DNA from 2 places in the Paenibacillus sp. TSM33 genome. Region 2 is predicted to be linked to the other one. Evidence: predicted binding sites of a transcription regulator. Region 2 holds the regulator's gene; the other holds the start of a gene.

Region 1 (8,566 bases), on a different contig from region 2:
TCCTCGATACCGTCAAAATCAGAGCCAAACATCAAATGTCTTTCGCCACCCAATGAACATATGTGCTCAATGTGCGGTAACAGATCCTCAGCGTGTACTGTACCATGCTCTTTCAGAAACATCGTGACAAAGGTCAACCCAATTCGTCCGTTACGGGCAATCAGTGCCCGAATCTGTTCATCTCGCAAGTTACGGGGATGAGTACATCTCGCAAATGCGTTCGAATGCGAGGCGATGGGCGGTAAGGCCGCCTCCTCCATCACTTCCCAAAAGCCTTGTACGGACAAATGCGATACATCCAGCAGTAGTCCCAGACTATTACAGCGATTGACCAAATCACGTCCCTTGCGGGTTAGACCACCACCTCTAAGCTCCATAATGCCATCAGCTGCCCAATTTGCATAATTCCACGTCAGCCCGATTAACCGTATTCCCATGGCATAGCACACATCTGCATAAAACGGATTTCCTTCCAGCGCATCTACCCCTTCGAGTGAAAGCAACGCCCAAGGTGACTCTGTATGATTCGTCCCACTCCCATACCCATTCGTCATCTTTCCTGCTTGCTTCTCTACTCCTGTCTGTTGTACTTGCTCCACTTGACGTACAGCGGGCGTATTTTTAAGTGCTGTCAAGTCTTCTCTCCATAGCAAAGGTTTTAACCCACCTGAGATAGAAGTAACATGCTGCCTGAACAGTTCAATTTGACGAACCACATGCTCAAATTTTGGCGTGCCCAATACCTGTGATATATAAATAGCGAACGTTTGCAATCTTACGTTGCCTTCTAGCAAACGCTTTTTTGTGACATCAAGCGATGAATGACTGAAATCTACCTGCGAATTGAGCTGCATTTTACATAACACGTCACAGTGAAAGTCAACAACTGGCCAATTCGCTTCAACCTTATCATTCATGCACCATACCTCCATTGGATTAAAGCCCACTTATTTATTTTGAAAAAAGCAACTAAACCACAAAGCAAAAAAGCCCGTTTACAAACGTAAACAGGCTCAGGCAACTTCCATTTATTATCTTGGCTCTACAATCAATTTGATCGCAGTCCGATCTTCTCCATCAATAACAATGTCTGTAAAAGCAGGAATACAAATCAAATCCACTCCGCTTGGTGCGACAAATCCCCGGGCAATGGCTACCGCTTTAATGGCTTGGTTTAGTGCACCCGCTCCAATCGCCTGTAATTCTGCATTTCCGCGTTCACGCAGTACTCCTGCGAGTGCGCCTGCAACTGAATTGGGATTGGATTTTGCTGATACTTTTAATACATCCATAGTAAGTACCTCCCCTGGGAATGATGATGGTTTGATTCCACTATTAGATGTTATTCGAGGGTCAGCAAAAAATTCCTGCTTTTTGGTGACAGTTTTCCTTATTCTTTCCTTAAGTAGCTCACAAAAGACTTAATCCATCCGCCATTCGTCTTCTTTAAGCCTGATTTTCTCAATTTTGCGGGCTTTTCCATCGTCATCATTGAGTTCTACGCTGATGGCATGAAAGTGCCATTTGCCCATGTCCACTTGAAAGCGTACCGGAAGCTGGGTCTGAAATTTCTGTAATACAGCCTCTTTCTGCATACCAAGCACGCCCTCATAAGGACCTACCATGCCGGCATCTGTCTGATACGCAGTTCCTTGCGGTAAAATCGTATCGTCATTACTTTGTACGTGTGTATGTGTCCCTACCACGATGGATGCACGTCCATCCAGATGCCAGCCCATAGCAATTTTTTCAGAGGTGGCTTCAGCGTGAAAATCTACTAGAATATGTTTATGTTTTTTGCGCAGCTCGTCTACAATTTCATCCGCAGCCCGAAATGGACAGTCAATAGCTGGCAAAAAGGTTCTACCTTGCAGATTAACGATGGCCAGTTCCTTACCCCCACCTTTTACAACAGTATAACCCCGACCTGGTGTCCCTGGTGGAAAGTTAGCCGGACGGATGATCCGCGGCTCATCATCTATAAAATCAAATATTTCCTTATTGTCCCATGTATGATTCCCCATCGTAATCCCATGAACGCCCCAATCAAAAAACTCTCTGGCGATGGCTTGAGTAATTCCTCTTCCCGAAGCTGCATTTTCTCCGTTCACGATAATAACATGCGGGTTATATTTGGATTTTAGCGAAGGGAGATTCTCCCTCAGTGCCTTTCTGCCTACACTGCCGACGATGTCTCCAATAAATAATACGTTGATAGAAAACCCTCCCTAATCTGCCTTACATAATGAAAAGTGGCCCTACAAGCAGCGGCCACTTTTCATTGAAATGCTTTTATTTTGCGTATTCTACCGCACGGGTCTCGCGAATAACGGTAACCTTAATATGCCCTGGGTAATCCAGTTCATTCTCAATCGTTTTCGTAATATCGCGGGCCAGTCGGAATGCTTCCGCATCATCAATTTTCTCTGGCTGTACCATAACGCGAACTTCGCGTCCGGCTTGAATTGCGTATGATTTTTCAACGCCTTCAAAAGACTCGGAGATGCGTTCCAGCTTCTCAAGACGACGGATATACGTCTCAAGCGTTTCACGCCGCGCTCCCGGTCTTGCTGCTGACAGAGCATCTGCCGCCCCAACTAGCATGGCGATCACTGAAGTCGCTTCGCAGTCGCCGTGATGTGAAGCAATGCTGTTGATAACGACCGGGTGTTCCTTGTACTTCTTCGCCAGTTCCACGCCAATTTCAACGTGTGATCCTTCCACTTCGTGATCCAGCGCCTTCCCGATGTCATGCAGCAAGCCTGCCCGTCTTGCCAGTACAACGTCCTCGCCCAGCTCCCCGGCCATCAGACCTGTCAAGTATGCAACTTCCATCGAGTGCTTCAATACGTTCTGTCCGTAACTCGTACGGAACTTGAGACGTCCCAAGATCTTGATCAAATCCGGATGCAAGCTATGCACACCCACTTCAAAGGTGGCCTGTTCACCATACTCTCGGATTCGTTCGTCCACCTCTTTACGGGATTTTTCCACCATCTCTTCAATACGAGCCGGATGTATCCGTCCGTCCGCTACGAGCTTCTCAAGAGCAGTACGCGCAATCTCTCTACGAATCGGATCAAATCCGGACAATATAACAGCTTCCGGCGTATCATCAATAATGAGGTCGATTCCTGTAAGGGTTTCAAGTGCACGGATGTTACGGCCTTCGCGTCCGATAATCCGGCCCTTCATTTCTTCGTTCGGCAATGTCACAACAGAAACCGTCGTTTCTGCTACATGATCTGCCGCACAGCGTTGGATGGCCAGTGTGATGATTTCACGGGACTTTTTGTCCGCTTCTTCTTTGGCCTGCTGTTCAATTTCCTTAATCATCTGAGCTGTTTCATGACGAACTTCCTGCTCTACGTTGGTCAGAATAATACTTCTTGCATCCTCCATCGTAAGATTAGAAATACGCTCCAACTCAGTTACCTGGCTCTTGTAAATCAAATCAATTTGCTGCTGGGTTTCATCGATTCGTTTCTCTTTGTTGGCCACTTGTTCTTCTTTGCGTTCCAGCGATTCCAATTTTTTATCCAGCGATTCTTCTTTTTGCAGCAATCTTCGTTCCTGTCGTTGAATTTCATTGCGACGTTCACGAGTTTCTTTTTCAGCTTCGGCACGGATGCGATGAATTTCATCTTTTGCTTCCAATACCGTTTCCTTCTTCAGCGCTTCTGCCTCTTTTTTCGCGTTCTCCACGATTTGCGCGGCAGCTTCTTCCGCACTGGAGATCTTAGCTTCTGCAATAGATTTGCGAATAAAATAACCAATCCCGAACCCAAAGAATAACGCGGCTACAGCAACGAGAACGAACCAGATCGCAGTCATCATACTGTTCACCTCCCCGTTGGTTCCTCCAAGGCATTCCTTGGGACTTTTTGAAATTGTCACATTTACTTTGATCGTCAAACTAAGATAACGACTCAAGGTCGCTTCATTTCATATGCACATGCTTTCACACGTACAATTCCGCCTGGCATAGCGGCATCACTTGTTATTTGGCGATGAGAACTTTATCGTGGGTTCCGCTTTTTTGGAAGGAAAAAGGGCACTCCACAAATATCGTTTCATATATATTTTATTATTTGACAAATGGCATTGTCAAGGGAATGCAAACATTAGTAGACTACCGTGCAACTGTCCATATCATAATCATCTCATCTAGCCAGAGGTTCAGCTACCGTTTTGCAACTTATTCCTCCCAATGCAGTAATTCCTCGTCATCGCAAGCTCCGTCTTGCTCAGCCGCGCTGAGATGATTGACCACGCGACGTGTCATATCCCCCGAATATCCGCGTCTCATAAGAAACGGGAATGTTTTCCTCTTTTTATCCATTATATCACCACGTACCTGATTCCATTTTTTACGTCCAATCGACAATGCACTCTCCCACTCCTCATTGTCGGTGATCTCACCTAACGCTTCCCCGATAGAGGCTTTAGAGATGCCCTTCTGACGAAGTTCTTGTCTGATCCACATCTTACCCTTGCGTTGGCTTGTTATACGCTGTCTTGCCCACTGACGGGCGTATAAATCATCATCTACTAGCTTCTCCCGTTGCAATCGCACCAATAACTCATCAATAACAGTCTGATCCACTTCCTTTTGCGCTAAACGCTGGGCAATTTCCTGACGTGTACGAGGCTTTTGCCCCAAATAGCGCAGCGCATGTACATAAGCCTGTTGTTTTTCATCTGCCAGAACGATATCTTCTAGTTCTTTTTTGACGAATGACGTTCCTTTGAACATGTTGTACTTGATCATTACATCTTCCAATACAGACAGTGAATATGGACCAAAATGAATGATGTATCTTCCACGGTTGCGTCTCTGTCCCTGCTCTACTCTAGTAATCATCAATTCCTCATGATCTGGAAAAAGAGAAATCCCTTGCTGTTTATTTTCTTCCGAAGTGTATTCATCTTTATCGTCCAACTGCAATATGTTTCCCTCACTTTGAAATTCACGAAAGCAGCCTACGATCACCTGCTACGCAAAAGTTAGATTCTGCTGACAAAACAGACTTTATTTGATACAAAAATGCCCTGCACAACTGTGCAGGGCATCAGAATCATGCTATTCAAGCGAACTGTACCATAATCCCTAGGCTACAGTTCACATGACAGATCAGAAGCGAAGTCTCAGGCAAGCTTATTCAAGCTCCAGCAGTTCCTGTTCTTCCTTGGCCTCCTGCGCCAACTCTTCTTCTGTCGGTGGAGCAATTGTTGTAATTAAATTACTGGCCACCCGGATTTTTTGCTCGATCGTACTAGCAATGTTCGGATTTTCCTTCAAAAATTGCTTTGCATTCTCACGTCCCTGACCAAGGCGCTCGCCTTCGTAGGAATACCAAGCTCCACTCTTGTCAACAATGTCATGCTCCGTACCGATATCAATCAAGCTTCCTTCTTTGGAAATGCCCTCACCGTACATAATATCCACTTCGGCCTGACGGAAAGGAGGTGCAACTTTGTTCTTCACGACTTTAATACGTGTACGGTTACCTACAATGTCGTTACCCATTTTCAAGCTTTCGATACGACGAACATCCAAACGTACCGTGGAGTAAAACTTCAAGGCACGACCACCTGGTGTGGTTTCAGGGTTACCGAACATAACACCTACTTTTTCACGGAGCTGGTTGATAAAGATAGCAATGGTTTTCGATTTATTAATCGCTCCAGACAGCTTACGCAATGCCTGTGACATCAAGCGCGCTTGAAGACCGACATGGGAATCTCCCATTTCGCCTTCAATCTCTGCCTTCGGTACAAGTGCCGCTACAGAGTCAATGACGATAATGTCCACTGCCCCACTACGTACAAGAGCTTCGGCAATCTCCAATGCCTGCTCACCTGTATCTGGTTGCGATAGTAACAACTCATCAATATTGACACCCAGCTTGCTCGCATACGACGGATCAAGCGCATGCTCGGCATCGATAAAGGCGGCTTGTCCGCCTGTTTTTTGCACCTCTGCGATAGCATGAAGAGCTACTGTCGTTTTACCGGATGATTCCGGTCCATATACTTCAATAATCCGGCCTCTTGGAAAGCCGCCCGTTCCTAACGCAATATCCAAAGCAATCGAACCACTGGGGATTGTTTCCACTTGCATGTGGGTAGACTCACCCAACTTCATAATGGAACCTTTACCAAATTGCTTTTCTATTTGACGGAGCGCCATATCCAGCGCAGCACGACGATCTGACAATAAACTCACATCCTTCATTGTTTGTACTTTAATAATACCTTGTTTTGACACGCTTGCCAAGCATTTTTTCGAACATACATTCGTTTTTTTTATTTCCCGCGGCTCTCTTCTATAATTATACCTTTCTCTTAAAACGAAAAAAGAACCGCTGGCAAAAAGCTTTGCAACGGTTCTTCCGATAAGAAGATTATATCATGAATATCTATCTAAAACAACTCAGCGATAATTAAGAGAGCTTCTCGTTCTCTACCAATCGACGCCACAATCTGTACAGGATAGCTTTGACGGATCGCAAACGGATGGTCTCACGGTTACCGCTTAAATTTAGCTCATATACCTCCGTTTCCTTGTCGCGCTCAGCAATACCAATATACACCAGACCGACTGGCTTCCGCTCGGAATATCCAGGTCCAGCTACACCCGTAACGGAAAGTCCGAAATCACTGTCCATAATCATTCTTGCCTGCTCTGCAAGCACAAGGGCTACTTCCTTACTCACTGCGCCTGGCGCATGATCCCCTTCCAAATAATCATAAGGCACATTGAGCAATTTCATCTTCATTTCATTGGAATAACATACGATGCCACCTTGAAACATAACAGCACTGCCAGGTATAGAAGTGATGTGTTCCATTAGCATACCGCCTGTACAACTTTCCGCCGCACTCACAGTGAGTCCGCGTTTGGCCATTAAATCTACAATCACCTTCTCCAGCGTAACATCCTCACTTGCATACATATATTCGGAAAGACGTTGCTGAATTTGTACTTCTGTAGCTGTCAGCTTAATTAACGCTTCACTCTCACTGGCCGCCTTGGTGGATATACGGATCGTGACTTCCCCTTCCTTGGCATAAGGAGCAATCGTGGGGTCCGTCTGGGATTGGATCAGATCTAACAAGCGAGTTTCAAGAGCTGACTCACCGATCCCTGCAAATTTTAGCATTTTCGAATAAATCGGCATCTCCTTACCGCTCAATGCCTGCTGAAGCAACCATGGCTTAGCATGATTTGCAAACATAGGCTTAAGTTCCTTAGGCGGTCCAGGCAAAACCACATAAAATTTACCGTCCTGTGCAATCGCATCCCCTATAGCTAAACCTGTCTCATTTTCAAGCGGAGTGGCTCCTTCAATAGAAAGCGCCTGTCGGCGGTTATTCTCGGTCATTTCTACCCCGCGGTTCCGGAAAAACTGATCGAGCTTGTCCATGGCGAGACGATCTATCTGCAATTTCCGCCCTAACACAGCCGCTATCGCATCTTTTGTTAAATCGTCCTGAGTTGGTCCCAGCCCACCAGAAAACAAAATAATATCCGCACGCTTCTGAGCAAGTCGTATCGCTTCCTGAAGTCGATCCATGTTATCGCCAACTACAGTCTGAAAATATACATCAATTCCGATTGTAGCTAGCTCTTGTGATAAATATTGGGCGTTTGTATTCACTATTTGTCCAAGTAATAACTCTGTTCCTACTGCAATGATTTCAGCCTTCATTAATTCGTCCTCCTATGATGCGTATATTGTGGGAATTATGTAAAGAAACAGCAATAAGTTAAGTCCCTATTGCTGTTTCCATAAGATTTATCCTGTTAAACTTTAGAGGAGCTCAGCAAATGAATATTCTTCACAAAGTAATCAATACCCGAATAAATGGTGATTAACACAGCTGCCCATATCGCTATTAAATCAAACGGAATACCCAGAAAAACAAACGGGAAATTATTTATGAGCAGTGCTACAATAGCAACGATCTGGATGATCGTCTTTAATTTCCCCCAATTGCTTGCAGCAACCACAGAGCCATCCAATAAGGCGATCTGTCTTAGACCCGTAACCGCAAACTCACGACTGACAATCACAACGACAACCCACGAATCAATTTTTCCCATTTCTAACAAAGAAACCAAAATAGCAGTCACCAACAGCTTATCAGCAAGGGGATCCAACAGCTTGCCCAAATTGGTGACCATATTATTTTTACGAGCCAAATATCCGTCAAGGCCATCTGTGCTGGCTGCTACAAGGAAAATAATAGCCGCAATCAGCTGATTATACGGCAGCTTGAAAGCACCAATCTCAATCGGTGGCGGATAAAAATCAAAATCCACCAGCAAAGCCAGCATCATCACCGGGATAAGGCAAATCCGCGTTATTGTAATTCTGTTGGGTAAATTCACAACACACTCTCCCCTGATTATCGTACTTGATTACAAATGGCAGCTTTCGGATTGAATTCAATCCTATGTAAATCGCTTTCGACGAGCGTTATACACCTCAATGTCTGCATTTTCGTTACAAGTATAATATGGCGCAAAACGCATGTCAAAATAACCTGCTGCACATCA
Region 2 (8,566 bases):
CTCGACATCTACTGATATGTACACCCAACAAGTGGTACCTGACTATATTGCATTGTTTTGTTATGAAATGGCCTATTATAATTTAAATAGGAAGAAGTACAGTGATGGTTTTAAACAATTATTATGTGCAATGGTAAAAGCACATATACTAAACAATGAAACATATTTTATAAACTGTACAGGTCTCTTTGCACATTTCCAAGCATATGCGTCTTTAGAGATCAAAGAAGAGTATTTCAAACTATTAGAAAAGGTGTGGTTAGACAATGTTGAAAAAAATGGCACTATTAATCGTTGCGAGTAGCTTTTTATTTTTTCCTGTCCTGACGCAACAAATTCAGATCCTTGTACAAATTGGAGGTGCTTAAGCACAAAGCTCTGCTAACCTTATGGTTGGTAGAGCTTTTTGATTAAAGGAATTGTTACACTATGCCCCGAATGAGTCACTACTTCAATGACCTAAATATACTGATGCTTGATAATCCAAGATGTTGCTAGTCATGATTGCTGCTTTTCTAATGTTTGCTACAAGCGTTTCAGCTTCCAGCTATGTAACCACAACTAAGTGGAAAAACGAAACCTACGCCCAAAGTGACATCATTCATACAAATGGCGGAAAAGTTAGATTACGTGGTGGTTATACTGGTTCGGGTAAAGCTACAATAATGTTTATGTACTCTGTTGATGGCACATCTAGGTAATTACTGGAGATGAAACTGCAGAACCATACGGGGAGAATAGACAACAAAAAATAGATTACTTTAGAGAAATATAATATATTATATGAAATGACAAGACTGACACAAGGCATATCGCAATAACAGTGAGCTGGGGTCGTGACCCAAAAATATTACACCGTCTGGAGTGTGAATGGTACAATATGGAACTCTGAGCCTCAGATTAATCTGAGGCTTATTTTTATGTGGACCAATTTACGAACTTATCAGAGTCACTGATAACGTGTGAACTATCAACGTTATAGAGAACGAAATCCACAAAGTTGAATGGGTTGGTGGCTGCTTTTGGTGACTCATTCCGTTCAAGGATTTAGCAAATGATTGAAGATATGCGTGTATGTAGTGCGGTCTGATGTTATTGATGGTTAATGTTTCATTCATTGCGGTCTTATCCCTTCACCAATCATTTCTTATGGAAGGAATCCTTTCCGTTCCAGCAAATCCTCTGTGGCCTTCCACAGTTTTTGCTGCATCTTGGGATCTCCTCCAGGTGAGACTGGTTTAAGAGATTTCCCGGTTCCAACGTTAAAGTATCCACCAGTTTTGTGATGGTATTCCGGCTCTACAATTAATCGGGTAATGATATCTGCTCCTCTTCGTGGATCTCCAAGACGGAGGACTTTCAATAATCGTTCTAATAGGGGGGCAAACCAAAGTTCTCGTCCCAATCCGGTAACATTGAATCCTGGGTTTAGTGCATTTACGCTGATTCCCGTATCCGACCATCGTCTTGCCAGTTCAGCAGTGAACATAATATTCAATAATTTGGTTTTTCCATAGATGGGCGATGAGCCACGAGCGGTAAAGGCAGTTGTATCCGTTAAGTCCTCGGGAAGCTGCAAAACTCCATGACGGCGTGAAGCTTCGGAGGCAACATTGACAACTCTGGCCTTGTCTACGTTCTGCAGACATGGTTTTAGTGTATGTGTTAACAGCCACGGCGATAAATAATTTATGGCAATCATTTCAGGAAACCCCTCGGGAGTGACGCGTTGCTCAAAAGCATGAATTCCTGCATTGTTTAACAGCACATCAATATAAGGGTACGCGGCGGCTATCTCACCCCCGACCCGTTTAACATCCTTCAGTACCGATAAATCTCCATAAAAAAAGTCAACCTTCGCTGATGGGCTAACCAGCTCAATCTGTTTTCTTGTAGCTTCAGCACGTTCCTTACTCCTGGCAGTCAAAACAAGATCAAAGCAGCCGCGTTTTCCCAATTCTACTGCGACTAGCTGTCCAAGACCACTGGTGGCACCTGTTATGACAACAGTAGTATTTTTAGACATCGTCATTTCTCCTTCATGTGTTACAATTTTATTGGAGTAGCTAATCCGGTGAGTTAGCACATTTGATTGACATATGCCCACTATAATGATTTAGTTGATATATGTCAACTAAATTGAGTTGTGGTTTTTTGATCGAGAGAAAGGTGATTGAGGATGAAATATAAGGAAGTTAAAATTGAACCAAGGGAGAAATTGGAAATTGAGTTGGGCGAGCAGCTTAACGCACTTATCAGTGCTTCACACGCCCTGAATGTCAGAGCTGCTGCGAAATTTGACTCCTCCTTACAACCTGCCGCCTTCCACATTGTTCGTTGGCTGTATTCTTATGGCCCGACTAATGCCGCCACTTTAGCGGAATCAACTGCGATGGATCGAAGTTCAGTGAGTCGTCTTGTCAAACAGCTCCAGTCTTTGGGGTATCTGAACAGAGAGGCTTCCCAAAGTGATGGACGGGGAGTTGTATTGTCTCTTACCGAGCATGGACAGCAAAAATTAATTGATGCGCTTAAGGAGAAAGAGAACGTTTTCTATGAACGAATTTCGGACTGGAAAGATGCGGAGCTTCATAATTTTATCCAAATGCTCAAGCAATTTAATGGACTTAATTAGAATTCAAAGAGTGGGCTAAAGCAGGATCAGCTATAATCAATTATTAGAAAATTATTGATGTGTAGTGTAATTGAATAGTCTAAATAAACGAAATCCCCGACGACCAGCTAAGGTAATGGGGATTTTTCTGTTGTTATTTCAATGTCAGCTCAAAAGAATGATATGTTCCCAACGATATGTTCATAAAAAGTTCACTTACATGAAACTATTGTTACAGCTAAAATAATCACATCCAAAAATGAAAGGTTGAATTAAATGCCAACAACTAAAAAGGAAAGCTTTTACTTCGGGGTTATTATGTGTTTCGGAATGGTCATTATTATGACCTTCTATAATCTTTTGATTAACGGATTGATTGGAAAAATTAGCTCGATTACCATTGCTGTTGAATTTCTAATTGGATTTATTATAGCGCTCGTATTAGATTTATATATCGTGGGTCCTATAGCAAAAAAAGTTGCTTTAAGTCTACCTTTTGATAAATCTAAAAAAATATTTTTAGTTATCACGATTTCAACATGCATGGTGATCGGAATGGCCTGTTCTATGTCTTTCTACGGTTTATTAACTTCAATTCTGAGTCATGGTATTGGCGCTCATTCATTATTTGAAGCATACATAGAAATTTTTATAAAGAACTTTCTTGTGGCCTATCCATTACAATTATTAATTATGGGTCCAGCTGTTCGAGCCTTGTTTATAAAATTTATAAAGAAAAGCGGGCAAGTGGGACCTTATAAAAAAGTGTTAAATTAAATAATAGAGCAAATCTATTACAGCGGTGTTAAGCTAATGAATGATGTACACCCAGAAATGCTTAAGTTATGAAAAGCTGATACAAGTGTGAGGAAGCTATAACTGGCGGATTGGTAGTTTGGTGTATCATTTAACACAAAAAAAGCAGGAAGAATTCTTCCTGCTTTTTGCTTGAAAATAATTATTAACGTCTGCGTTGTCTATCATTCACGCTAAACAGATTAACAGCCAGTGCGTTACCTCTTGCGCGCGCATTGGCTCTTTGATTGGAACGGATGTTTAATCTTCTTCTTCTCAATTCACGGTTGCAGTGTCTTCTGCTCATAATATCACCTCCCTTCAAAGAAATGAAGGTATGGTTAAATCTTAATGATGTTTATGCTTACGCTTGGAAATTTTGATATTTAATGCGTTAGTTGCGAGTGCATTTCCGCTTCCTGTTTTAGCAGCTGCGGCTTGAAAGACTTTAACGACCAGATATCTGTTTTTCCCGATGCGATGCTTATACGTTTTAACTCTATTTCTGATCATCTGCATATCTCCTTTGCTTTAGGTCTGCTATATACATATGTCAATTGTGCTAGTAATGTATCAGCATAAATCTACTAAAGATAAAAAGAAGCTAGTACCTATGTTCCTAAACGTTTAACAAAAAAAAGCTCATGCTAGCCTGCGTTTGACTTCCCGACTTTACGTTATAGGGGAAGGCTACAGTAGGTCACATGAGTTCAATTTCCATTTGTTTAGCTAATAAAAGTAAACAATTCAAGATCAGAGGGGGTACTATCTCGGATAATGGGGCGGATATGATAGTAGAGACAATATAGGTTGCTGAAAAGGAAAAGATAGTTGGAGACACACACCTAGTAAACATAAGAACAATATAAAACCGGCTCGCCTAGGCGGCCGGTTTTATATTAGCGGTAGTATAACGGGGAAGAAAGCACGATAAATCAGTGGAAGTCCCGGAAGAGTCCAACAACCTTGCCCAATATGCTGACGTGTGTCAGTCGAAGCGGTTCAAAGGCTGGATTTTCAGGTTGAAGCCGGATATGATCTTTTTCTTTGTAAAAGGTTTTAACCGTAGCCTCGTCTTCATCTGTCATAGCTACTACAATGTCTCCGTTATCAGCGGTCTGCTGCTGACGTACGATTACATAGTCTCCGTTAGCAATACCAGCTTCAATCATGCTTTCGCCTACAACAGATAACATGAATATTTTATCCTCACCAACAAAGTGTTGGGGAAGAGGAAAGTAATCTTCAATATTTTCTGTCGCCGTAATAGGAAGACCAGCGGTTACTTTGCCGACGACGGGAACACGACTAATGGAGTAATTAATCAAGTTGCTGTTATCCGATTCGTCTTGACCGAGTAATTCAATAGCCCGTGGTTTCGTAGGATCGCGGCGAATGAGTCCTTTTTTCTCCAAACGATCCAAATGACCATGAACCGTAGAACTGGAGGCCAATCCGACTGCCTCGCCTATTTCGCGCACAGAAGGGGGGTATCCCTTTAGACGCACTTCATTGCGGATAAATTCAAGAATGGCCTGCTGGCGGCTCGAAATCTTAGACATACCGTATCAACCCCATTTAGTAACGTTTGGGAAAATTATAGCATAGAACCTCCGTTCGTACAAACATAAGTTCTAAATAATCCCTAAAAAAATTCACGAACTTTTGTTCTCTTTTCTATTGAACAAAACAAACGTTCGTGTTATATTGTGAAAAACATAAGAACAAACGTTTGGAGGACGCAGCCAATTATGAAATATAGCACTTATCAAAGTATTTTCCCGATGAGTTTAGAGAATTTACAGGAGAGCCGAAAAGAGGGTAAGGTGCGTTTGCTACAGGTTATTACCAATACTCTTTTAGTCAAGCTTCTTATTCTAGTAATTATCGTTTGGGTTGCAGGGGCAGGTGTACTTACGGTTTTCGCAGCACCTTCTGTTTCTAATGAAGAAGTGATTAAGCTGACTGTACAACCTGGAGATACATTATGGCAGATTGCCGTGAATCATAAACCGGAACGAATGGATACACGGGTATATATTGAAGGAATTGTGCGTATTAACGGTTTGGAGGATCGGGGAGTGCAGGCAGGTCAGGTACTTAAGCTCCCACCCTTCTGAACGATAAGGCTATAGAGCTTGTCAGGGAGCACAATGCGGGAGCCTTGACAAGCTCTTTTCTACATGTCAAAGTGTATTATATCTTTGCTTTTATGGAGGGGACACAATTTGGATATAGACAGCTTGGTACAGCGCATTAATGAATTAGCGCGCAAAGCAAAAGCCGAAGGATTGACGGAAGAGGAAACCACGGAGCGCGCTAACCTTCGGGAAATTTATTTAGGCAACATTCGCCGTAATTTTCGGCAGCAGCTCGAAACCATTGAATTTGTAGACGATGATACGCCGAAGGGAAATGGCGGGCTGAAGCATTAATGTCGCTAAAGCCTGCATTATTTGCCTTTTGTTTTTAGGTATCTTTCTTGGTATCTATATAGATCAGCTTTAGGGCAATTGTTTTAATGTAATATTTATTGGGAAGGGAATTGAGAAATGGCCCGATCATTTGAAAGAAAAGTACGCAAAAACACAGCGCATTTAAATAAAACGCGCAAGAAACAAGGCATTCAAACCATTAACGGCGCAGGTTCAGCAATGGACATTTTCCGTGGCCGTAATATTACTGTGCCAATCATGCTGGCTGGTCTTGCTGTATTGTACATGCTTATGAGTTACTTTTTGACGAAGACTGGCATGCGGGGAATGGACTGGCTCGTATTTGGCTTGTACTTGATGCTGGCTGTGATCTTCTTCATTCGCCGTCCTTATTTAAAAGTGGGAAAAGATACCCTTTATATGTTAAAAGGTGGCAGAGAACGGCCGATGACGGCAGGGGACATGAAAGCCATCAAAATTGAAAAGGGTTACGTTACCGTTGAAAGAAAAGGGAAGGGCGGTAATTTTATTTTCACAAAATCACTAGGACGCTATGATACAGATGCCATCGCAGAGCGCCTTGAAAAGTTTGCACTATCCAATCAGATACAGGTAGATAAGAAATAACCGATTTAGCCTGTAGCTCAGTAAGAAGGCCGTATGATGTTATTTTTTCATATAACATGGTGCGGCCACTTGCTTAATATGGGCACACATAACGATCTGATTCCTGACCAAACAGACAAGCTTACATATACAGTGGAAAGAGAGTGGATAATTCATATGACGATTCAGGCGATAATGTTTGATCTTGATGATACCCTTCTGTGGGATGAACGTAGTGTAGAAGAGGCTTTTGATGCAGCGTGTCAAACAGGCTCCCGAGAAGCAGGCGCTGATCCGAAAAAGTTGGAAGAAGCCGTACGCAAGGAAGCGCGTGCTTTGTATGAGTCCTATGAAACCTTTAGTTTTACTCAAATGATTGGCATTAATCCGTTTGAAGGACTGTGGGCGAATTTTACAGCAGGTGAGCAACCTGAATTCCGCCAATTGGAACAGTTGGCTCCTGTTTATCGTAAAGAATCCTGGCGCAGAGGGCTTCAGCAACTGGGGATAGATAATGAGGAGTTGGCGGAAAAGCTAGCTGCCCAATTTGCTTCGGAAAGACGTGCACGTCCACATGTATATGAAGAAACGTTTGAGATTCTGGAACAATTGAAGGAGCAATACAAGCTGTTATTGCTGACAAATGGTTCCCCTGATCTACAACAGGAGAAGCTGGATGGAGTTCCTCAATTGGCTCCTTTTTTTGATCATGTTGTCATTTCAGGTTCTTTTGGTCGGGGCAAGCCTGATCCTTCTATATTCCAGCATGCTTTGGGACTTCTAGGAATTGAACCTGAACAAGCTTTAATGGTAGGAGATAAATTGACGACTGATATTCAAGGAGCTTTGGGAGCAGGTGTACATTCCGTGTGGGTAAATCGGAACGATAAAATCAATACTACAGAGATCAAGCCAAAGTTCCAAATCAAACATTTGTCTGAGTTGCATGGAATTATTCAATCTTTAAAGTAAGAAATCTACAGTCTTCTAAACAAGTATCAAGAAAACTCCCTTCGCTCGATATGCTACAGAGCAGAGGGAGTTTTCTTATGGACACAATACATCGTAATTATGCTGTAGTGAATGTTGGATCTTCGAACGGTTCGGCAATCCAGCCATTTTCTTCGATGAACAAGCGAACTGCGACGATCTTTTGATTTTCCATTAAAGTGAAGAAGTGAGGAGTATTTTCAGGAACGGAAATAACGTCACCTGGTGAAAGCTCTACATTAAAATAGCCGATCTCTTCAGAGCCTTTAATGATAAAAATTCCTTTACCAGCAACAATGGCACGGATTTCATCCTCGGTATGGGTGTGAATTTGTTCGAACTTGGCCAGCAGCTCCTCCAGATTCGGCGTTGCTTCAGATAAAGTGATAACGTCCCAGATTTTGTATCCGCGACGTGCGGCTAAATCTTTGATTTCAGGTTCAAATGTTTTAAGAACAGCGGCTTTTTGATCATTTGTCAGAGTAAAGTTTTCTTGCAGCTCCCTAGGCAGCTTGGAAGCATCCCAGTGTTCATACAATACCTGGTGGTTCTCCAAAAATTCACGTACTCGCTCTTCACCGCTAATTCGCTCATTCGTATTGCGTATAAAAATTTCTGCCATGTATAAATCACTCTTTTCCACTTGGATTAATGTTATATAAAGAATACCATGTCTTATCCAGTTGTACAATACAGGCTGAAACATTTATATGGGAACGACTATAGCTAAAAGATACAGTTTAAAGACGTTCGTCTATAACGATGCATACTACAAAAATAGATCAGCAATGCCGTTTGTGAAGAAGATTACCCTGCATAAAACGTATGTTTTTACTTCAATCTATCTAAATGATACGGTTTCTGCTAAACTAGGATTTAACGTTTTGCGGGGGTGAAGAAATTTTGGATAAAGTTAGCTTGCAGGATGCGTTACAACGAAGAATACTCCTTCTTGATGGGGCTATGGGCACTATGATTCAGCAGGAAGACCTTTCTGCCGCTGATTTTGGTGGGGAAGAGTTGGAAGGCTGCAACGAGATGTTGGTCTTAACAAGACCGGACGTCATTCAAGGGATTCATGAAGCATACTTGGAGGCCGGAGCAGACCTGATTGAAACGAATACAT

The links. Region 2 encodes LexA, which represses DNA repair genes until DNA is damaged. Its sites were predicted from a motif close to CGAACATATGTTCG; they were not measured.
Region 1: recA (recombinase RecA) is a predicted target of LexA. The motif match lies at 6,290-6,303, and genes of this name have one in related genera.

Annotation. Positions count from the first base shown of each region.
Region 1 covers NZ_JBLZXB010000010.1:1,263,808-1,272,373, reverse strand. The annotation lists gene ACN6NF_RS09905 (dipeptidase) at 1-917, opposite strand, end outside; gene ACN6NF_RS09900 (stage V sporulation protein S) at 1,032-1,292, opposite strand; gene ACN6NF_RS09895 (TIGR00282 family metallophosphoesterase) at 1,422-2,216, opposite strand; gene rny (ribonuclease Y) at 2,293-3,837, opposite strand; gene ACN6NF_RS09885 (regulatory protein RecX) at 4,199-4,948, opposite strand; gene recA (recombinase RecA) at 5,159-6,220, opposite strand; gene ACN6NF_RS09875 (competence/damage-inducible protein A) at 6,447-7,715, opposite strand; gene pgsA (CDP-diacylglycerol--glycerol-3-phosphate 3-phosphatidyltransferase) at 7,811-8,398, opposite strand.
Region 2 covers NZ_JBLZXB010000017.1:320,574-329,139, reverse strand. The annotation lists gene ACN6NF_RS13355 (helix-turn-helix domain-containing protein) at 1-304, shown strand, start outside; gene ACN6NF_RS13350 (SDR family NAD(P)-dependent oxidoreductase) at 1,148-2,026, opposite strand; gene ACN6NF_RS13345 (MarR family winged helix-turn-helix transcriptional regulator) at 2,180-2,635, shown strand; gene ACN6NF_RS13340 (DUF2798 domain-containing protein) at 2,891-3,391, shown strand; gene ACN6NF_RS13335 (hypothetical protein) at 3,576-3,716, opposite strand; gene ACN6NF_RS13330 (hypothetical protein) at 3,758-3,922, opposite strand; gene lexA (transcriptional repressor LexA) at 4,345-4,971, opposite strand; gene ACN6NF_RS13320 (LysM peptidoglycan-binding domain-containing protein) at 5,161-5,529, shown strand; gene ACN6NF_RS13315 (DUF896 domain-containing protein) at 5,638-5,844, shown strand; gene ACN6NF_RS13310 (hypothetical protein) at 5,962-6,471, shown strand; gene ACN6NF_RS13305 (HAD family hydrolase) at 6,628-7,422, shown strand; gene ACN6NF_RS13300 (cupin domain-containing protein) at 7,520-8,062, opposite strand; gene metH (methionine synthase) at 8,344-8,566, shown strand, end outside.